DNA from 3 places in the Massilia sp. P1_C10 genome. Region 3 is predicted to be linked to each of the others. Evidence: predicted binding sites of a transcription regulator. Region 3 holds the regulator's gene; each other region holds the start of a gene.
What was found. Region 3 encodes LexA, which represses DNA repair genes until DNA is damaged. Its sites were predicted from a motif close to ACTGTATNNNNATACAGT; they were not measured.

Region 1 (6,428 bases), on a different contig from region 3:
AAGCCGGCGGTCGACCGCAAGCTGCTGCCGGCGCTGGGCAATCCGCCTGAGGTGAAGTTTCCGGCGATCGTGCGCGGCCAGCTGAAAAACGGCCTGAAGGTGATGGTGCTCGAACGGCACTCCGCGCCGATCGTCCACGTCGCGCTGGCCGTCGATGCCGGATCCACCTCCGACACGGCGGCCAGGGCCGGCGCCGCGTCGCTGGCGCTCGACTTGCTCGACAAGGGCAGCAAGACCCGCGACACCTTCCAGATGTCGGACGCGCTCGAGTCGCTCGGCGCGCGCATGTCCGCCGGCACCACGCCGGAGCTGTCGATCGTGCGCCTGCAGTCGACCAGCGCCAACCTGGCGCCGTCGCTGGCGATCATGGCCGACGCCGCGCTCAATCCGGCCTTCGCCCCCGATCAGTTCGCGCTGCAGAAGCAGCGCCGCCTGGCGCAGATCGCGCAGGAACGCGCGCAGCCGACCGGCCTGGCGCAGCGCCTGATGCCTGGCCTGCTGTACGGTCCTGACAACGCCTACGGACGCACCCCGATCGGCACCGAGAAGACCATCGCCGCTATTGGCCGCGACGACCTCGCGGCCTGGCACGCGGCTTGGTTCAAGCCGGGCAACGCCACCATCGTCGTAACCGGCGACACCACGCTGGAGAAGGTGATGCCGGCGCTTGAAGCGAGCTTCGGCGCCTGGCGCGCCGGCAGTGCCCCGGTCCGCGAAGGCATGGCCGCCGCGCGCACCGCGCCTGCAAAAATCTACCTGGTCGACAAGCCGGACGCGCCACAATCGATCATCGTCGCCGGCGAACTGTCGCAGACCCAGGGCCAGCCGGAGGATCTCGCGATGGAGCCGGTGATGCAGAATTTCGGCGGCATGGCCACCTCGCGCCTGAACCGCAACCTGCGCCTCGACAAGCACTGGAGCTACGGCACCTCGGGCGGCCTGACCAACCCGCGCGGCCAGCGCGCGCTGATGATCATCGCGCCGGTGCAGACCGACAAGACGCGCGAATCGATGGTCGAAGTGGCCAAGGAGATTCGCGGCGTGGCCGGCGAGCGTCCGCTGGCGGGCGAGGAGTACGCCAGCATCATGCGCAACATGGGATCGCGCCTGGCTGGCCGCTTCGAGACCGTGGCGGCGCTGGAGTCGGCGGCGCTGACCTCGATCAACCTGAAGCTGCCGGACAACTACTGGGCTGATTACGCCGGCAATATCCGCGGCCTCACCGAGCCGCAACTGGCCGCCGCCGCGCGCAAGTTCATCCGCCCCGAGCAGGTGACGTGGCTGGTGATCGGCGACCTGCGCAAGATCGAAAAAGGCGTGCGCGAGCTGGGCTGGGGCGACGTCGTCGTCCTGGACGCCGAAGGCAATTCTTTGCCGCGGTAGTCATTTGGGGTCAGACCCCACGTGTGTGGCTTTTTTAGTCGTCCTGGACATGAAGCCGCGCAATCGCGCGCCATTCCATCGTCTTCGGTGTAAAATACTGTATAAACATACAGTTAGAGCCGAAGCCGATGGAACTCACCGACAAGCTGGAAATCCTCGCTGACGCAGCGAAATACGACGCCTCCTGCGCCAGCAGCGGGGCGCCCAAGCGCTCGTCCGAGGGCAAGGACGGCATCGGCGCCACCAACGGCATGGGCATCTGCCACAGCTACACGCCGGACGGCCGCTGCGTCTCGCTGCTCAAGATCCTGCTCACCAACTTCTGCATCTACGACTGCCAGTACTGCGTCAACCGGCGCACCTCCAACGTGCCGCGCGCGCGTTTTTCGGTCGACGAGGTGGTCAAGCTCACCGTCGATTTCTACCTGCGCAATTACATCGACGGCCTGTTCCTCAGCTCCGGCATCATTCGTTCGGCCGACTACACGATGGAGCAGCTGGTCCACATCGCGCGCCAGCTGCGCGAGGTGCACAACTTCCGCGGCTATATCCACCTCAAGACCATCCCGGACGCCGACCCGGCGCTGATCGCCGCGGCCGGCAAATACGCCGACCGCCTCAGCGTCAACATCGAACTGCCGACCCAGGCCAGCGTGGAAAAGCTCGCCCCCGAAAAAAGCGTGCACACCATCAAACTGGCGATGGGCTCGATCCGGCGCCGGCTCGATGAAAAAGCCGAGGAGCCCAAGTCGCCCAAGTTCGCGCCGGCCGGGCAGAGCACCCAGATGATCGTCGGCGCCGACGCCAGCGACGACCAGACCATCCTGGCGACCGCGGAAACGCTGTACACCAGCTACAAGCTCAAGCGCGTCTATTACTCCGCCTTCAGCCCCATCCCGCAAAGTCCCGGCAGCGTGCCGCTGGCGCCGCCGCCGATGCTGCGCGAGCACCGGCTCTACCAGGCCGACTTCCTGCTGCGCAGTTACGGCTTCGTCGCCAGCGAACTGCTGCCCGCCAGCGGCGGCAACCTGGCGCTCGACATCGACCCCAAGCTGGCGTGGGCGCTGGCCAACCGCGAGCATTTTCCGATGGACCTGAACATGGCCGACGCCAGCATGATCGCGCGCGTGCCGGGCATCGGCCTGCGCAACGCCAAGCGCATCGTCGAACTGCGGCGGCTGCGCCGGATCCGCTATGTCGATCTCACGCGGCTACGCTGCAGCATGAAAAAAATTGCGCCCTTCATCGTCACCGCCGATTATTCGCCGGCGGCCGGAGCGGCATCGTCGGAGGTGCTGCGGCGTTCGCTGGCCGATTCGTCGCAGCAGATGAACTTATGGCCGGAATTGCGGGCAGCATAAACGCGGCGGTCGCCGCCAGCGCCGGCCAGCCTTTGCAAGTGGCCGGATTCGGCGAATGGCGTGAGGCGGCGCGCGAACTGCTCGCGTTCGACATCGCGCCGCACGCCGTCACCTGGGTCGGGCACGGCGCCGAGGCCGACCTGTTTGGCGCGGCTGCGGCGGCGCCGGCACCGGCTGCGGCGCCGCTCGCGATCGACCTCAGCCAGGCAAGGCCCGTGATGCACCTGCCGCGCAAGCTGATGGACATGCTGCAAAGCGCCGCATGCTGCCGCGTGCCGGACCGCTGGGCCTTCCTGTACCGGGTGGTCTGGCGCTGGCAGCATGGCGAGCAGGTGGTGCTGTCGCCGGCAGATGAAGACGGCAGCCGGCTGCATGCGATGGTCAAGGCGGTGCACCGCGAGGAGCACGACATGCATGCCTACATCCGCTTTCGCGAGCGTCCCGAAGCAGCCGGCGCGCCGCGTTTCGTCGCCTGGTTCGAGCCGGCCCACGACGTGCTGCCGCAAGTGGCGCAGCACTTCGTCAGCCGCATGGGCCGCATCAGCTGGATGATCGCCACGCCGGACGCCAGCGTGCTGTGGGACGGCGAAACGCTGCACAACACCGGGCCGCTGGTCAACAGCGCGGCCGACCTCGACGACGCCGGCGAAGCGCTGTGGCTCACCTACTACCGCAGCATCTTCAATCCGGCGCGGCTGAACGCGGGACTGATGCGCAGCCACATCCCGTCGCGCTTCTGGAAGCACCTGCCGGAAGGCAGCGTGGTGCCGCAGATGGTGACGCAGGCGGCGGCCGGCGCGCGCCGCACCGGCCAGGCCGAGGCGGTGGGGCAGCGGCGCGGCACCACCATCCCGATCGCCGCCGACAAGGCGCAGCCGCAGCGCCAGGCTCCGTCCACGCTGGACCAGTGCCGGCGCTGCGAGCTGTGGCGGCACGCCACGCAGGCGGTGGGCGGCGCCGGTCCGGCGCATGCGCGCATCATGCTGGTCGGCGAACAGCCGGGCGACCAGGAAGACCTGGCCGGAGAACCGTTCGTCGGCCCGGCCGGCCAGCTGCTGGACCAGGTCCTGCGCGATGCCGGCCTGGACCGGCGCACGGTCTACCTGACCAACGCGGTCAAGCACTTCAAGTGGGAGCCGCGCGGCAAGCGCCGGCTGCACAAGACGCCGGCGCAGCGCGAGATCGAGGCGTGCAGCTACTGGCTCGACCAGGAACTAGCCCACGTGAAGCCGGACGTGATCGTCGCCCTCGGCAGCACCGCGCTCAAGTCGGTGCTGGGTACCGCCAACGTCACGCTGAAGGACACGATCGGCAAACCGATGCGCCACGGCGGACGCTGGGTGGTGACGGTGTACCACCCGTCGTACGTGCTGCGGGTGCCGGACGAGGCGGCAAAACAGCACGCGCTGGCGGCGATGGTGGAGGGATTGAAGCAGGCGCAGCGCTTGTTGACGCAACCGGATGGCGGCTGACGTGGCGCCGCACGCGCCCTCAACATTCCTCCCGCCTACCCCATTGGACGCAATGGAGGTTCAGAGAGACATTTAACAATCTCAGCAGCGAGTTTGTCGACCGCTTCAGTCGAGAAAGCGCAATCAATTCTTATCAAAAAAAACACGTGCATGGGCTCGATTGGCGACTATATTTAACATTAGTGAGATCGAGAAGAACATGGTCGCACCGTGGATCGGCACAGGCTGCCGGTCGATTGTTGAGTGCACAGAATAGGAGCTTATGATGAGACGCCTGCTGATTTCTAGTTTCCTGGGAATGCTCGCGCTGGGAGCGACGGCGCAGACCGAACCAGAGCAATCCGTCCGGATTACCGGATACCAGATTGTGCTGCCAGAGCACAGGTATACGGTGTTCCCGGGGGATCTTGACGCGTACAAGGGCATGTACGATCTATCGAACGGACAGACGATGCGTCTGAAAGTGTTCGGCAGCCGCATGTATGCGACGGTGAATGACGGTCCGAGCAAGTCACTGGTGGCCGCATCGGCGAACACTTTCGTCGCCACCGACAGGTCTTTGAAGATGACGCTCAACCGCAGCGACCTCGACGAGGTCACGGGCGAAATGCTGATGGTGGTGCCGCGCCAGACGGCGCAGGCCGGTGAATCCGCAACGGAAGTCGTGCGGCTGCTCTCCAGCCGGTAACGATGACGCCGGCACGGTGGCGGCGCTCAGATACGGGCGCCAGCCTCCGGGTTCGGCCGGCACATCCGCTGCGCCGCTTCTTCGCTTCGTCGGCGGCGGCGACAAACTTCTGGCCCAATTCGCAGTCCCGGAACCCGGCCTGCTGGCTGCAGTGCGCGTGCCTCGTGCACATTCAAATCAATCGCTGAACAATTCCCGATACCCGCGCCGGCGCAGCGATACGTTCGGCCCCAGCCCAGCTGGTCGTTGCGGCCGCCGGTGGGCGGTCGCGCCTGTCATTGGAAAGGACCAGGTGCAACGCCGGCAGGCGGCCCGATGATTGTCAAAGGCGCCAGAACCCGCGTAGAATGCGGGCAACGCGGGTGTAGCTCAATGGTAGAGCAGAAGCTTCCCAAGCTTACGACGAGGGTTCGATTCCCTTCACCCGCTCCAGCCGCGGCGATCCTCCGCGCTCGCCCTCCGCCCGTCCCCCGTCCCGATTTTTCAGTGCCGCCACGTTCTCCGCCGCGCGCGCGTCGAGGCATGCGCATTTCGCCTCGGCTTCCATTGGGACGAATTCATCTCCGCAGGAACCATTGTTGCAGCAGAAATGTTCCTCAGAAATTGTTGTAAATATGTTGAATTCTGGGAACATGACGTATGCATAAATTGACAGTTTTCTACCGCATGTGATCAGATCATTACGCAAATTCTCCAAGGGCAATTTTTGACGAAGGGAGTTGGCAGAGCAGCGCCGTTGCGGCCCACTTTCTTCAGAAGAGCGAGTTGGCCAACGATCAAAAATTAGGGAGAAACCACGTAATGATTCAAGAAAAAGTCATGTCGCGTACCGTGCGGCTGTTATTTTCCAGCGGCGTCATGCTGGGCCTCGCCGTCGCGGCGCAGCCAGCATTCGCGCAGGAAAAGATGGAAGTCGTGCAGGTCACCGGTACCCGCATCACCACGCCGGGCACCAGCTCGAACAGCCCGATCTCGTCGATCACCGCTGAGGAAATCAAGTCCTCGCAGCCGGTCGCGGTCGAAGAGTTTTTCAAGGGTCTGCCTGCAGCGGTGCCTTCCATCGGCCCGGGCACCAACAACGGCACCGGCGGCGCCGCCACCATCGATCTGCGCGGCCTCGGCAGCAACCGCTCGCTGGTGCTGGTCAACGGCCGCCGCCTGGTTCCTTACAGCCTCGGCGGCGTGGTCGACACCAACTCGATTCCTATCGCATTGCTCAGCCGCGTTGACATCTTCACCGGCGGCGCATCGGTTGCCTACGGCGCCGACGCCGTCTCCGGCGTGGCCAACTTCCTGCTGAAGAAAAACTTCACCGGCGTCGACCTGACCACTTCCTACGGCGGCACCACCGACGACCACGACGCCAAGCGTCGCCGCACCGACCTGACCATCGGCGCCAACCTGGCCGACAACCGCGGCAACGTGGTGCTGTCCGTCGGCAAGACCGTCGCCGATCCGCTGACCCAGGGCTCGCGCCCGTACGGCATCACCAACCTGAATTCGGTCACCGGTGCCGGCACCGGC
Region 2 (6,428 bases), on a different contig from region 3:
CCGCCGCCCACGTCGAGGAAGTTGGCAGGCTCGCCGCCGAACAGCTTGATGGTGTCCATGGTAGCCATGGCAAGGCCGGCGCCATTGACCAGGCAGCCGATGTTGCCGTCGAGCGAAATGTAGGCGAGGTCGAACTTCGACGCTTCCACTTCGGCGGGATCTTCTTCGTCCAGGTCGCGGAAGGCGACGATTTCAGGCTGGCGATACAGCGCGTTCGAGTCGAAGTTGAACTTCGCGTCGAGGGCGATGACTTTGCCCGAACCGGTGATAACCAGCGGGTTGATTTCGGCCAGCGAAGCGTCGGTTTCCCAGTAAGCCTTGTACAGGCCTTGCAACTGAACGCGCGCATCGGCGATCGAACCGGCAGGCACGCCGATCTTGGCCGAGATCTCGTCCGCTTCAGCGTCGGTCAGGCCGACGGCCGGATCGATCGCGATCTGGTGGATTTTTTCCGGGTGCGAGTGAGCGACTTCCTCGATGTCCATGCCGCCTTCCGACGAGGCCATCAGCACGACGCGCTGCGAGATGCGGTCGGTGACCATCGACACGTACAGTTCCTGCTTGATGTCGGCGCCTTCTTCGATCAGCAGGCGACGGACCTTCTGGCCTTCAGGACCGGTCTGGTGCGTGATGAGCTGCATGCCCATGATCTGGTCGGCGTATTCCTTGACCTGCTCGAGCGACTTGGCAACCTTGACGCCGCCGCCCTTGCCGCGGCCGCCTGCGTGGATCTGCGCCTTGACGACCCACACCGGGCCGCCCAGCGTTTCAGCGGCTTTGACAGCCTCTTCCACGGTCATGCACGGAATGCCGCGCGGTACCGTCACCCCGAACTTTCGGAGGATTTCCTTGCCTTGATACTCATGGATCTTCATGCTGGCTTCCCTTCTTCAGAAACTGTTTGTAGAAATACGGTTGAAATACGATTGGTTCGCGCGGGCTGCACGCGGCACTGCGACTGCTAACTATTTACTCAACTATTGACGACTTTCAACGCCCAGCGCGGGTAGTAGCGGGCGACGGCGGGACCATCGACGCGCAGCGCGTGGCAGCGGTCGAGCTGAAATGGGCGTTCGGTGGATTCGTCGGCTGCGTCGCCGTCGCGCGTCTTGATGACGTCGTTGGCGTAGGCCTGGATGGCGGCGGTCGGCAGCACCAGCGCCAGCTCGGTCAGGTGGGTGCAGCCGAGTACGCCAGCGAGGCGGTCCTTCAGGTGCAGCCGGAAATGGTGCATCAGCGACAGGCCGATGAGCTTCTTGTAGGCCGGCGCGATGGTGTCGCAGTAGCCAGGATACGGGACTTTGTCGGACGCGGCTTCGGCATCGACGATGACCAGCTCGCGGTTGATGGTGATGCGTAAGTTCAGGTCATGCACCGGGTCGCCGCCTTCGCGCAGGCCGGAGGCGAGCTTGATGTCGCCGGTCTTCACGTCGGTGATGCGCGCGTCGAGATCCCACAGGCCATCCTCGCGCGCAAAGGCGTCAACGTGGATCGCGCGGGTATGCCGTAAAGCGCGGGGAACAGGTGGAGACAAGGGCATAGAGACCAGGGCCGGCAATGCGGCGGTAAATAGTGATGCAGCCGTGTGCTGATGCACGTCGCCGCAGTTTCTACGGGGACAACCGCTCTTGCGGCGCTGCTAAAACCCCAAAAGTTTAGCACAAGACCGCCGTCAGTTGCACTGCAACATAGAATTTTGCCGGATATTGGCCGATTTTATTGCCTGATAATCAAGCTTGCGCGGCCGGGCGGAGGTCTAGTCCTGCGGGGGACGGGGATGCCGGGTTCCCGTCGTTGGCGCCGGGGCATGCGCCCCATCAAGATGCAGGCAGTCAATCCATGCATGCTGGCGGTTTCGACACGGAGGTAAATAATGACTGCCACCTGGCTTGCTTCGATCCGGCGCTTCTTCGGACTCAGTGAAGGCAATGAGAGTGCCGACATCAATCGTGCTCCGCGCCGCAGATTTGTTCGTACGAACAACGGTTTCGTGTGGAGCAGCGGCGTCAGCACAGAATCCGGATTCAATCCGTTCAGCAGCGACGACGATGAAAGTTCGGAGGACGATGATGGATCGAGTGGCAGCGACCTCGATGCGGACAGCGCCGAGTCGGAAGATGACAGCAGTTCGGACGATAGCGGATCGTCTGACGACTAGCGCAAGAGGCGAAAAACGGTATCAGGTGCGCGCGACCAGACACCGCCATGTCAAAAAAGCGCGGCGCCTTTCGCCGGTGAGGAGTATGCGCGCTCAACCGGAGTTGCCGCATACGGCGAAAGACGCCTTGCTGGGAAATCGTTTGCCGATCATTCAATGAGGTCAGGTCCGCAGGACCAGACCCCAACTCCGAATACTGCAGCGGCTAGTCGAATTCGTCGACGCTGCCTTTGATGGCCTTGCGCACCGCCGACTGCGAGAAGCCGCGCGTGAGCAGGAAGCGCATCTGCTTGGCGCGCCCCGCGGCATCGGTCGCGACTTCGCCGAACTTACGCTGCCAGACCTCGGCCGCGCGCGCCGCCTCGCTGTCCGCCAGCCCCGCCTTGAGCTCGGCCAGCGCTTCGCCCTTGACGCCATGCTGCTGCAGCTCGGCGACGATGCGGTTGTTGCCGTAACGCGCCCCGCGCCGGTTGATCAGCGATTCGGAAAAGCGTTCCGTCGACAGCCAGTTGTTCTGTTCGAGGAAGTCGAGCAAAGCGTTCACATCGTCTCCCTCTTCCGCATACTTCGACAGCTTGCGCCCCAGCTCGATCCGGCTGTGCTCGCGCATCGACAGGAAGCGCAAGGCACGGCCTTTCAGGCTCAGTTGGGGCGCAGCCATGGTATTACTCGGCGACGGCTTTCAGCTTGGCCGGCTTGGCTGCCGCCTCTTCGCCGGCAGGCGGCGGCAGTTCGCGCACGCCCAGCGCCGCGCGCACCTTGTTTTCGATCTCGCGCGCCAATGCCGGACGCTCGACCAGGAACAGGCGGGCGTTGTCCTTGCCCTGGCCGATGCGCTCGCCGTTGTAGCTGTACCACGAGCCGGACTTTTCGACGACCTTGTTGTCGGCGCCCAGGTCGAGGATTTCGCCCTCGCGCGAGGTGCCGGCGCCGTACAGGATGTCGAAGTGCGCTTCCTTGAACGGCGGCGCGATCTTGTTCTTGACGACCTTGACCTTGGTTTCGTTGCCGATCACTTCGTCGCCCGACTTGATCGAGCCGGTGCGGCGGATGTCCAGGCGCACCGAAGCGTAGAACTTGAGCGCGTTGCCGCCGGTGGTGGTCTCCGGGCTGCCGAACATGACGCCGATCTTCATGCGGATCTGGTTGATGAAGATGACCAGGGTGTTGGTGCGGTTGATCGAGCCGGTCAGCTTGCGCAGCGCTTGCGACATCAGGCGCGCCTGCAGGCCGGGCAGCGAGTCGCCCATGTCGCCTTCGATTTCGGCGCGCGGCGTGAGCGCGGCCACCGAGTCGATGACGACCAGGTCGACGCTGCCCGAGCGCACCAGCGCGTCGCAGATTTCCAGTGCCTGCTCGCCGGTGTCGGGCTGCGAAATGAGCAGCTCGGACAGGTTGATGCCCAGCTTCTGGGCGTAGCCGACGTCCAGCGCGTGCTCGGCGTCGATGAAGGCGCAGGTGCCGCCCAGCTTTTGCATTTGCGCGATGGTCTGCAGGGTCAGCGTGGTCTTGCCCGACGATTCAGGGCCGTAGATTTCGACGATGCGGCCGCGCGGCAAACCGCCGACGCCCAGCGCGATGTCGAGGCCGAGCGAGCCGGTCGAGACGACCTGGACTTCTTCGACCGGCGCGTTGCCGTCCATGCGCATGACCGAGCCCTTGCCGAACTGCTTTTCGATTTGCGCCAGCGCCGCGGCCAGGGCCTTGCTTTTTTCGGCGGCGTTTAAGTTCGTTTTCTTGTCGTCCATGGTGTTCTTTCAGTCTGGAATAAGGGCTGGTCAGGGGCCAGCGGGCCGGCACAGACGACACTGTACAAAAATACAGTAGTCTTTGCAAGCGGTGTTTGCGCGGCGTGTGAAAAATATCAAAATCAGGCGAATGACATCAAAGACTCGCCATGCGGCACTAAATGCCACACAATGGTCACATTGATATCACGGGTTCCGCCATGCGTATTTTACTTGCCGAGGATGATAGCGTGCTGGCCGATGGATTGACGCGGTCGCTGCGCCAGTCCGGCTACGCCATCGACTGCGTCAAGAACGGCCCCGACGCCGACACCGCGCTGTCGACCCAGGAATTCGACCTCCTGATCCTCGACCTGGGCCTGCCCAAGATGAGCGGGCTGGAAGTGCTGCGCCGCCTGCGCGCCCGCTCCTCGCTGCTGCCGGTGCTGATTTTGACGGCCGCCGATTCGATCGAGCAGCGCGTCAATGGCCTCGACCTGGGCGCCGACGATTACATGGCAAAGCCGTTCGCGCTGTCCGAACTGGAGGCGCGGGTGCGCGCGCTGACCCGGCGCGGCGCCGGCGGCGGCTCCACCGTGATCCGCCACGGCCCGCTGTCGTACGACCAGGTCGGGCGCAGCGCCTACATCAACGACCAGATGCTCGACCTGTCGGCGCGCGAACTGGGCCTGCTCGAGATCCTGCTGGCGCGCACCGGCCGGCTGGTCTCGAAGGAGCAGCTGGTCGACCACTTGTGCGAATGGGGCGAGGAAGTGTCGAACAACGCCATCGAAGTGTACGTGCACCGCCTGCGCAAGAAGATCGAAGTGGGCGGCGTGCGCATCGCCACCGTGCGCGGCCTGGGCTACTGCCTCGAACGCAGCGCCGCCGCCGAACCGGGCCCCGAATCGAAGTGAAGGCGCGCGAGAGCAGCCCCTTTCTTCCCGACGCCGTCATCGAGCCGGCGCCGCCGGCCAGTTCCGAGCAGGACGAGAACATCCAGCATTCGCTGTTCGGCGAGATCCTCGACTGGATGCTGGCGCCGCTGCTGCTGCTGTGGCCAATGAGTATCGCCATCACCTACCTGGTCGCCAAGTCGATCGCCAACCAGCCGTTCGACCATGCGCTGGAGGACAGCGTCACGGTGCTGGCGCAGCAGGTGCGCGAAGTCGACGGCAAGGTGGTGTCGCGCCTGGCCGGCGGCGCGCGCGAGGTGCTGCGCGCCGACGACATCGACAACGTCTACTTCCAGGTCAGCGGGGCGCGCGGTGAATTCGTCGACGGCGACCGCGACCTGCCGCCGCCGCCCGAGGACGAGCGCGGACACGGCGCGACGGTGCTGTTCCGCAACGACGCGATGCACGGCACGCCGGTGCGCATCGCCTATTCCTATGTGAACCTGCATCCGGCCACGGCGCGCGGCGAGGCGCCGCACCAGGCGCTGATCCAGGTCGCCGAGACGCTCGACAAGCGCGCGCAGCTGGCCAATGAAATCATCAAGGGCGTGATCCTGCCGCAGTTCATCATCCTGCCGATCGTGCTCGGCCTGGTGTGGCTGGCGCTCGCGCGCGGGCTGTCGCCGCTGGCGCAGCTGCAGGAGCGCATCCGCGCGCGCCGCCCCGACGACCTGTCGCCGATCGATTCGCGCCAGGTGCCCGAGGAGATCTCGCCGCTGGTCGGCTCGCTCAACGAGATGCTCGAGCGGCTGTCGCAGACCATCGACCTGCAGAAGCGCTTCATCGCCGACGCCGCGCACCAGATGAAGACGCCGCTGGCCGGCATGCGCATGCAGTCGGAGCTGGCGCTGCGCCAGGTCGATCCGGACGAAATCCACCGCTCGCTCGAACAGCTGGCCAAGAGTTCGGAGTCGGCCACGCGGCTGGTGAACCAGCTGCTGGCGCTGGCGCGGGCCGAGAACCAGCCGGCGCGCGGCGAAGCGTTCGAGCAGGTCGACCTGGCCTCGGTGGCGCGCGCCACGGTACAGGACTGGGTGCAGGCCTCGTTCGCGCACAGCATCGACCTGGGATTCGAGTCGCAGGATGACGCAATCGTGGTCGCGGCCAATCCGCTGATGCTGCGCGAACTGCTGTCGAACCTGATCGACAACGCGCTGCGCTACACCCCGCGCGGCGGCAGCGTCACCGTGCGCGTGCGCAGCGCGGCCGGCGTGGCGATGCTCGAAGTGGAAGACACCGGCCCGGGCATCGCGCCATCCGAACGCGCGCGCGTGTTCGAGCGCTTCTACCGCATCCTCGGCAGCGGCGCCCCCGGCAGCGGGCTGGGACTGGCGATCGTGCGCGAGATCGCCCAGCAGCACGGCGCCGAAGTCGAGATTTTCAATAACCCGCACAGCCCCATGAAGCAGGCGGCCGGAAGCCTGTTCCGGGTCAGCTTCCCGCCGCCGCCCGAGCCGCCCCATGACGAAGACGCCTGATCCCATCATCCCCCTGGCCGGCGCCGACGCCGGCGCCGCGGCCCAGCGCCAGCTGGTGCTGCAGAGCGCGCGCGCCACCCACTGGCAGCGCACGCGCGGCCTGACCGGC
Region 3 (6,428 bases):
GATCAGCTTGCGCAGGATGCCGCGGTCGCGCACGATCTCGGCATAGCGGCGGATGTTGGCCGCCGACGGCGTGTTCTGCGCCATCGCGTTGAGGTATTGCAGGCCGCCCACTTCCTCGGCCTTGCCGAGATTGTTGAGCGCTTCGAACACGGTGATCACGTCGGCCGGCTTGGCCGCGTTGATCAGCTTGACGAGCTGCTCGAAGATGATGCGGTGGTCGTAGCGGTAAAAGTCTTCCGCATGCATGAAGTCGGCGATGCGGTCCCACGCGGCGTTGTCGCGCAACAGGCCGCCGATGACGGACTGTTCCGCCTCGATCGAGTGCGGGGGGATGCGGAGGGCGTCGACTTGCGGATCGGAGGGGGCATTCATGGCGCGAATTATACCCGCTCCGGGTCGCCCACTAGCAATAATTGGTGAGAAAAAAGTGCCGTGCAGGGACGTAAAAAAAGCCGGGATAACCCGGCTTTATGGTGTCATCGCGCGGGCGCATGGCCCGCGCTCCGATCGTGCTGCTTAGGCTGCTTCGCCAACGACGGACACGGTGATTTCCACCACGACGTCGGTGTGCAGAGCGACGGCGACTGGATGCTCGCCGGCGGTCTTGAGCGGGCCGGTCGGCATGCGCACATTGGCCTTCTCGACCGCGAAACCCTGCTTCGACAGCGCTTCAGCGATGTCGAAGTTGGTCACGGAACCGAACAGACGGCCATCGACGCCCGCTTTTTGAGCGATGGTGATGGTCATGCCGGACAGTTTCTCGCCCTGGGCTTGCGACGCTGCCAGTTTGGCGGCGGCGGCTTTTTCCAGTTCGGCGCGCTTGACTTCAAATTCGGCGACCGCCGAAGCGGTGGCGCGGCGGGCCATCTTTTGCGGGATCAGGAAGTTACGAGCGTAACCGTCTTTGACTTTGACGACGTCGCCGAGGTTGCCGACGTTAACGACTTTTTCTAACAGGATGATTTGCATATTTTTCTCCAGGTTCTCTGCAGCGATTAAGCGTGGTGCAGGTCGGTGTATGGCAGCAGCGCGAGGTAGCGTGCGCGCTTGATGGCGGTGTCAACCTGGCGCTGGTAGTGCGCCTTGGTGCCGGTCAGGCGTGCTGGCATGATCTTGCCGTTTTCCTGGACGAAGTCCTTCAGGGTGTCGACGTCTTTGTAGTCGACCTGCTCCACGTTTGCTGCGGTGAAGCGGCAGAATTTCTTACGCTTGAACAGTGGGTTCTGTTGTTTGCGCTTTTCTTTAAGCTTGAGCTTGTTCTTGTCGAATTTTTTACCGAATGCCATTTGAGGCTCCTGTATCTAAAAAGTACCCCGCTTAGGCGGCGGCACTGAAATCAATGATGTGAAACACCAGCGCTTTGCTGTTGCGATTCTTTTTGGCCAGAAATCCCGTGAACTGGTGGACTGCGCCCAACTCGGCCCGTGCAAACCGTCCTGAAATTTCACCCGCGGCGAGCGCGGTAATTTCAAACTCGGTCAACCTGGCTACCCCTGCTTCCACCTGCTGCGAACTATGCGTCAGGGTGGCGGACACGATCGGCACGCCGGCCGGGGTATAGCGCAATACGTCGCGCTCCGAAATCGATGCTACAAACTGAAGTTGATTCACTTCACCAGCTTAAGGTTCCAGCCCAAACAATCAGGCAGCGGCGGCGGGTGCTGGAGCAGCGGCGGCAGCCGGCGCTTCCGTGCGGTGGCTCTTGGCTGCGTCTTCACGTTGTACCGACTTCATCATCGGCGACGGCGCGGTTTCAGCCTTCTTCATCTTAACGGTGAGGTGACGCAGCACGGCATCATTGAATTTGAATGCGGTCTCGAGTTCCACCAGGGTCTCGTTGTCGCACTCGATGTTCATGCAGATGTAGTGTGCCTTAGGCAGCTTCTGGATCGAGTAAGCCATCTGACGACGGCCCCAGTCTTCGACGCGATGAATGTTACCGCCGCGCGCGGTGACGCTGGCCTTGTAACGTTCGATCATCGCCGGGACTTGCTCGCTTTGGTCCGGGTGGACGATAAAAACGATTTCATAATGACGCATGCATAACTCCTTAGGGACGTTTAAAACAAAAGCCCACCTCGGCGTCAAGACGAGTGTGGGAAGGGAAAGCCGGCAATTATAGCGCGGAAGCGGCGGCGCTGGCAATGGGTTTGTGGCGTCAGGGCGCGGGCGGAGCGGATCCAGCCGCGCTGCCAGGCACGAAACCGGCGTCGCGCAGCTGGGCCAGGGTATACGGATTAGCGGCAGGGAAGGCGGAAGGCGCAAGGCCGGTCTCGATGGCCGCAAGCTGAACGGCGTGCGGATACGCCTCTTCCGCAACCTCTGCCAGTGCAGGCACGAGGCTGGGACTATCTTTCAGCTTTCTTTCGATCCGCCGACGTTGTTCGTACAGCGTGCGCAACCAGCTCTTTGACATGCGTTCGGGCGGGAATTCGCACTTCAGCAAGTGCATCAGCAACACCTCGAGGCGACTTTCCAGCGCCCTGCGCTCATGTTTCACGATGGACTCAAGTTCCTCGATCAGGTTTTCCAGGTCCAGCTCGGTGAAGCGGCGCTGGCGCAACAATGCGATCTGATGCTCGAACCACAGCACCATATCCGCTTCATAGTCGGCGCTATCCTGCCTGTCCGTTTTGAGTTCCAACATGGTGAACCTCCTATTGAGTCACGTTAGCACTCGCTTATCGACTCGTCCAGCGAACCCGGCAACATGCACCAATCGGGGTCAGACCTCCGGAAGCATCGAACTCCGCCGGCAAACAGTGACGTGAATATCGGGTTTCGCTCTTGGCTTGATCGGGAAAATTGCTCAATTTGGGTGGAAAACTGCGGTTTTTCGAATTTTCGGAGCGCTGACACCGGTTTTTTGTGAAGTTTCCCTTGCGCTGGACGAAATACTGTACAAAAATACAGTCTGTTCATACAACCAGCACCCGCACACCCAATGATCAAGCTCACAGCACGGCAAGAACAGATCCTTAACCTGATTCGGGATGCAATCGAGAACACGGGCTTTCCGCCGACCCGCGCCGAAATCGCCACCGAACTGGGCTTCAAGTCGGCCAACGCCGCCGAGGAGCACCTGCAGGCATTGGCGCGCAAGGGCGTCATCGAAATCTCGCCCGGCACCTCGCGCGGCATCCGGCTGGTCGGCGCCGGCATCCCGGAATCGATGCCGATGCCGCCGCCGACGCTGATGATGTCGCTGCCGCTGGTCGGCCGCGTCGCCGCCGGCTCGCCGATCCTGGCGCTCGAGCATGTCGAGGCCACCTACAGCGTCGACCCGGCGATGTTTTCGTCGAAACCGGACTTCCTACTGAAGGTGCGCGGCCTGTCGATGCGCGACGCCGGCATCATGGACGGCGACCTGCTGGCCGTGAAGAAGATCGACAGCGCGAAGAATGGCCAGATCGTGGTCGCGCGCATCGGCGACGACGTCACCGTCAAGCGCTACCGCAAGACCGGCGCGCTGATTGAATTGTTGCCGGAGAACCCGGACTTCAAGGTGATCAAGGTCGATCCCTCAGTCGACGACTTCGCCCTCGAAGGACTCGCCGTCGGCCTGATGCGGACCTGGCACTAAGCCTTATTTGCTGACCGGTACGTAGTTGTTCTTGCGCGCCTCGAGCTCGGCGGCACGGCCGCCGCTGTCCGAGGACTTGACCAGTTCGTTGTGCTCCTTGACCCAGGCCTCGGTCGCGCCGCGCCAGGCGGCGTAGTCGGCCAGCGTCAGCTTTGCGCCGATCGAGGCGTCGGCCACGATACGCTGCCGCGCCTCTTCCAGGCGCGCCCTCGCCGCTTCCGTCTCCTGCTGGTTGAATAACTTGAACAGGTCGTCGGGCACCACCGACTCCAGCGTGGCGTGCGCGTTCATGTTAGCCACGAAGCCGTTATAGCAATCCTGCCAGATTTCGACCTTGTCGGCGACCCGCTTGATGTCGTCGTTGCCCTTCGAGATCGCGGGAATGCGCGGTGCGGCGCAGCTGAACTTGCCCGATTTGAGGTCGGCGCCGTCGTACTTCGTCACCCAGTAGTCGATCTCGGCGCGCCGCGCCGTCCGCTGCCGCATCACTTCGAGCGCCGCCACGGCGACCTTGTCGCCCTTCGCCGCCGCCTTGGTGAACCACAACTGCGCCTTGGCGTCGTCGATCGCGCCCGCCTCGCCGTACCAGTACATCTCGGCCAGGTGGCGCTGGGCTTCAGCATTGCCGCCATTGGCCAGTTTGGTGTAGGCCTGCAATGCCTGGGGGTAAGCCTTTTTCTGGAACTGGGCGTTCGCGTCGGCGAGTTCGTCGGCGCTGGCGCCCAGGGCAGCGAAGGAAAGGCTCAGGCAGAGTACAAATTTCTTCATCGGGTCCAGTCTTTCGAAAGTGTCAGGCGTCCAGCGCGCCCTTGAAATCGGCCAGCAGGTCCGCCGTATCCTCGATGCCGACCGACACGCGGATCAGCGATTCGGCGATGCCCATGCTGGCGCGGCGCTGGGCCCCCATCTCGAAGAAGATGGTGTGCGCCACCGGGATCACCAGGGTGCGGGTGTCGCCCAGGTTGCTGGCCGGGATGCCGATGTTCAGCCGGTTCAGGTAGTCGAAGCAATCGATGCCGTCCGCCAGCTCGAAGCTGAACAGCGAGCCGTAGGAGCGGAACAGCGCGCCGGCCAGGTCGTGCTGCGGATGCGAGACCAGGCCCGGATAGTGCACCGCCGCCACGCGCGGGTCGGCTTCGAGCATGCGCGCCAGCGCCATCGCGTTGGCGCAGCTGCGCTCCATGCGCAGCGCCAGCGTCTCGGCGCCGACCGCGATGTGGTGCGCCGCTTCCGGCCCGAGCGAGGCGCCGAAGTCGCGCAGGCCCTTGGCGCGCAGCTGCGCCATGCCCCACTGGGCCGGCGGATTGCGCTTGTAGTTGTCGGCGATATTGGGGTAGTTGTTCCAGTCGTATTCGCCGGTGTCGGTCAGGCTGCCGCCCAGCGCGATGCCGTGGCCGCCGATCGACTTGGTCAGCGAGTTGACCACCAGGCCGGCGCCGACCGCCTTGGGGCGGAACAGCCAGGGCGTGGTCATGGTGTTGTCGACCACGAACAGGATGCCGCGCGCGCGGCACAGCGCGCCGATGCGGGCCAGGTCGGCGACCTGGGTGCGCGGGTTGGCGATGGTCTCGGCGAACACCAGCCGCGTGTTCGCGTTCAGCGCCGCTTCGACGTTGGCGACATCGGTGGCGTCGACGAAATCGACCGCCACGCCCTGCCCCGCCACTGTCTGCCACAGGCTGTTGGTGTTACCGAACAGGAAGGACGACGACACCACGTGGTCGCCGGCGCGCAGCAGGCCCTGGAAGATGGCGCCGATCGCGCCCATGCCGGTCGCGAAGCACAAGGTCGCGACGCCGTCTTCCATGCGCGTGACCTTGTCTTCCAGCGCGGCCACCGTCGGATTGCCCTGGCGGCCGTAGCGAAAGCCCGGCTCCTTGCCCTGGAATACCGACGCCAGCTGGCGCGCGTCGGTGTAGCCGAACGCGACCGAGGTGTGCACCGGCTTGTGCAGCGAGCCCTGCTCGATCGGCTTGCGCCGGTCGTTGTGCAGGACCGTGGTGGTGAAGCCGAAGGTCTTCTTCTCGCTCATGGTGTGCCGCGCCCTTATTCCGCCGTCACCGGTTTCAGGTGCAACTGGGTCGTGACCGCGTCTTCCAGCGGTGCGTTCTTGGGATTGTGGCGCGCGAATTCGAGCCGGTCCAGGTAAGCCTGGGAAATGTCGCCGGTCACGTAGATGCCGTCGAAGCACGATGCCTCGAAATTGGTCAGCGCCGGGTTGACGTCCGAGATCGAGCGCTTGAGCGCGTCGACGTCCTGGTACACCAGCTTGTCGGCGGTGATCTCGCGGCAGATTTCCTCGTTGCTGCGGCCGTAGGCGATCAGCTCGCCGCGGGTCGGCATGTCGATGCCGTACACGTTGGGGAACAGCACCGGCGGCGCGGCCGAGGCGAAGATGACGTTTTTGGCGCCGGCTTCGCGCGCCATCTGGACGATCTCGCGGCTGGTCGTGCCGCGCACGATCGAGTCGTCCACCAGCAGCACGTTCTTGCCCTTGAATTCGGAGGCGATCGCGTTGAGCTTCTGGCGCACCGACTTGCTGCGCATCGCCTGGCCTGGCATCAGGAAGGTGCGGCCGATGTAGCGGTTCTTGATGAAGCCTTCGCGGTACTCGATGCCGAGCTTGAGCGCCAGCTGGATCGCGGCCGGGCGCGACGAATCGGGAATCGGCATGACGACGTCGATCTCGCCCGACGAGAATTCCTTGCGGATCTTCTCGGCCAGGTGCTCGCCCATCTTCAGGCGCGTGGCGTAGACCGAGGCGCCGTCGAGGATCGAGTCGGGGCGGGCCAGGTAGACGTATTCGAAGGCGCACGGGTTGAGCGACGGATTGTCGGCGCACTGG

Region 1: AC1D02_RS21560 (putative DNA modification/repair radical SAM protein) is a predicted target of LexA. The motif match lies at 1,480-1,497, and genes of this name have one in related genera.
Region 2: recA (recombinase RecA) is a predicted target of LexA. The motif match lies at 3,966-3,983, and genes of this name have one in related genera.

What each region holds. Positions count from the first base shown of each region.
Region 1 covers NZ_JBFUAC010000014.1:51,919-58,346, forward strand. The annotation lists gene AC1D02_RS21555 (M16 family metallopeptidase) at 1-1,383, shown strand, start outside; gene AC1D02_RS21560 (putative DNA modification/repair radical SAM protein) at 1,512-2,744, shown strand; gene AC1D02_RS21565 (UdgX family uracil-DNA binding protein) at 2,720-4,216, shown strand; gene AC1D02_RS21570 (hypothetical protein) at 4,482-4,904, shown strand; tRNA gene AC1D02_RS21575 (tRNA-Gly) at 5,263-5,336, shown strand; gene AC1D02_RS21580 (hypothetical protein) at 5,302-5,538, opposite strand; gene AC1D02_RS21585 (TonB-dependent receptor domain-containing protein) at 5,706-6,428, shown strand, end outside.
Region 2 covers NZ_JBFUAC010000012.1:56,891-63,318, forward strand. The annotation lists gene sucC (ADP-forming succinate--CoA ligase subunit beta) at 1-875, opposite strand, end outside; gene AC1D02_RS20790 (DUF2889 domain-containing protein) at 974-1,540, opposite strand; gene AC1D02_RS20795 (hypothetical protein) at 1,874-2,158, shown strand; gene recX (recombination regulator RecX) at 2,364-2,819, opposite strand; gene recA (recombinase RecA) at 2,824-3,906, opposite strand; gene AC1D02_RS20810 (response regulator) at 4,107-4,802, shown strand; gene AC1D02_RS20815 (sensor histidine kinase N-terminal domain-containing protein) at 4,799-6,319, shown strand; gene AC1D02_RS20820 (DUF4212 domain-containing protein) at 6,303-6,428, shown strand, end outside.
Region 3 covers NZ_JBFUAC010000002.1:550,648-557,075, forward strand. The annotation lists gene AC1D02_RS06830 (replicative DNA helicase) at 1-372, opposite strand, end outside; gene rplI (50S ribosomal protein L9) at 517-969, opposite strand; gene rpsR (30S ribosomal protein S18) at 996-1,286, opposite strand; gene priB (primosomal replication protein N) at 1,318-1,611, opposite strand; gene rpsF (30S ribosomal protein S6) at 1,642-2,040, opposite strand; gene AC1D02_RS06855 (DUF29 domain-containing protein) at 2,159-2,647, opposite strand; gene lexA (transcriptional repressor LexA) at 2,945-3,583, shown strand; gene AC1D02_RS06865 (sel1 repeat family protein) at 3,587-4,351, opposite strand; gene AC1D02_RS06870 (cystathionine gamma-synthase family protein) at 4,374-5,615, opposite strand; gene purF (amidophosphoribosyltransferase) at 5,630-6,428, opposite strand, start outside.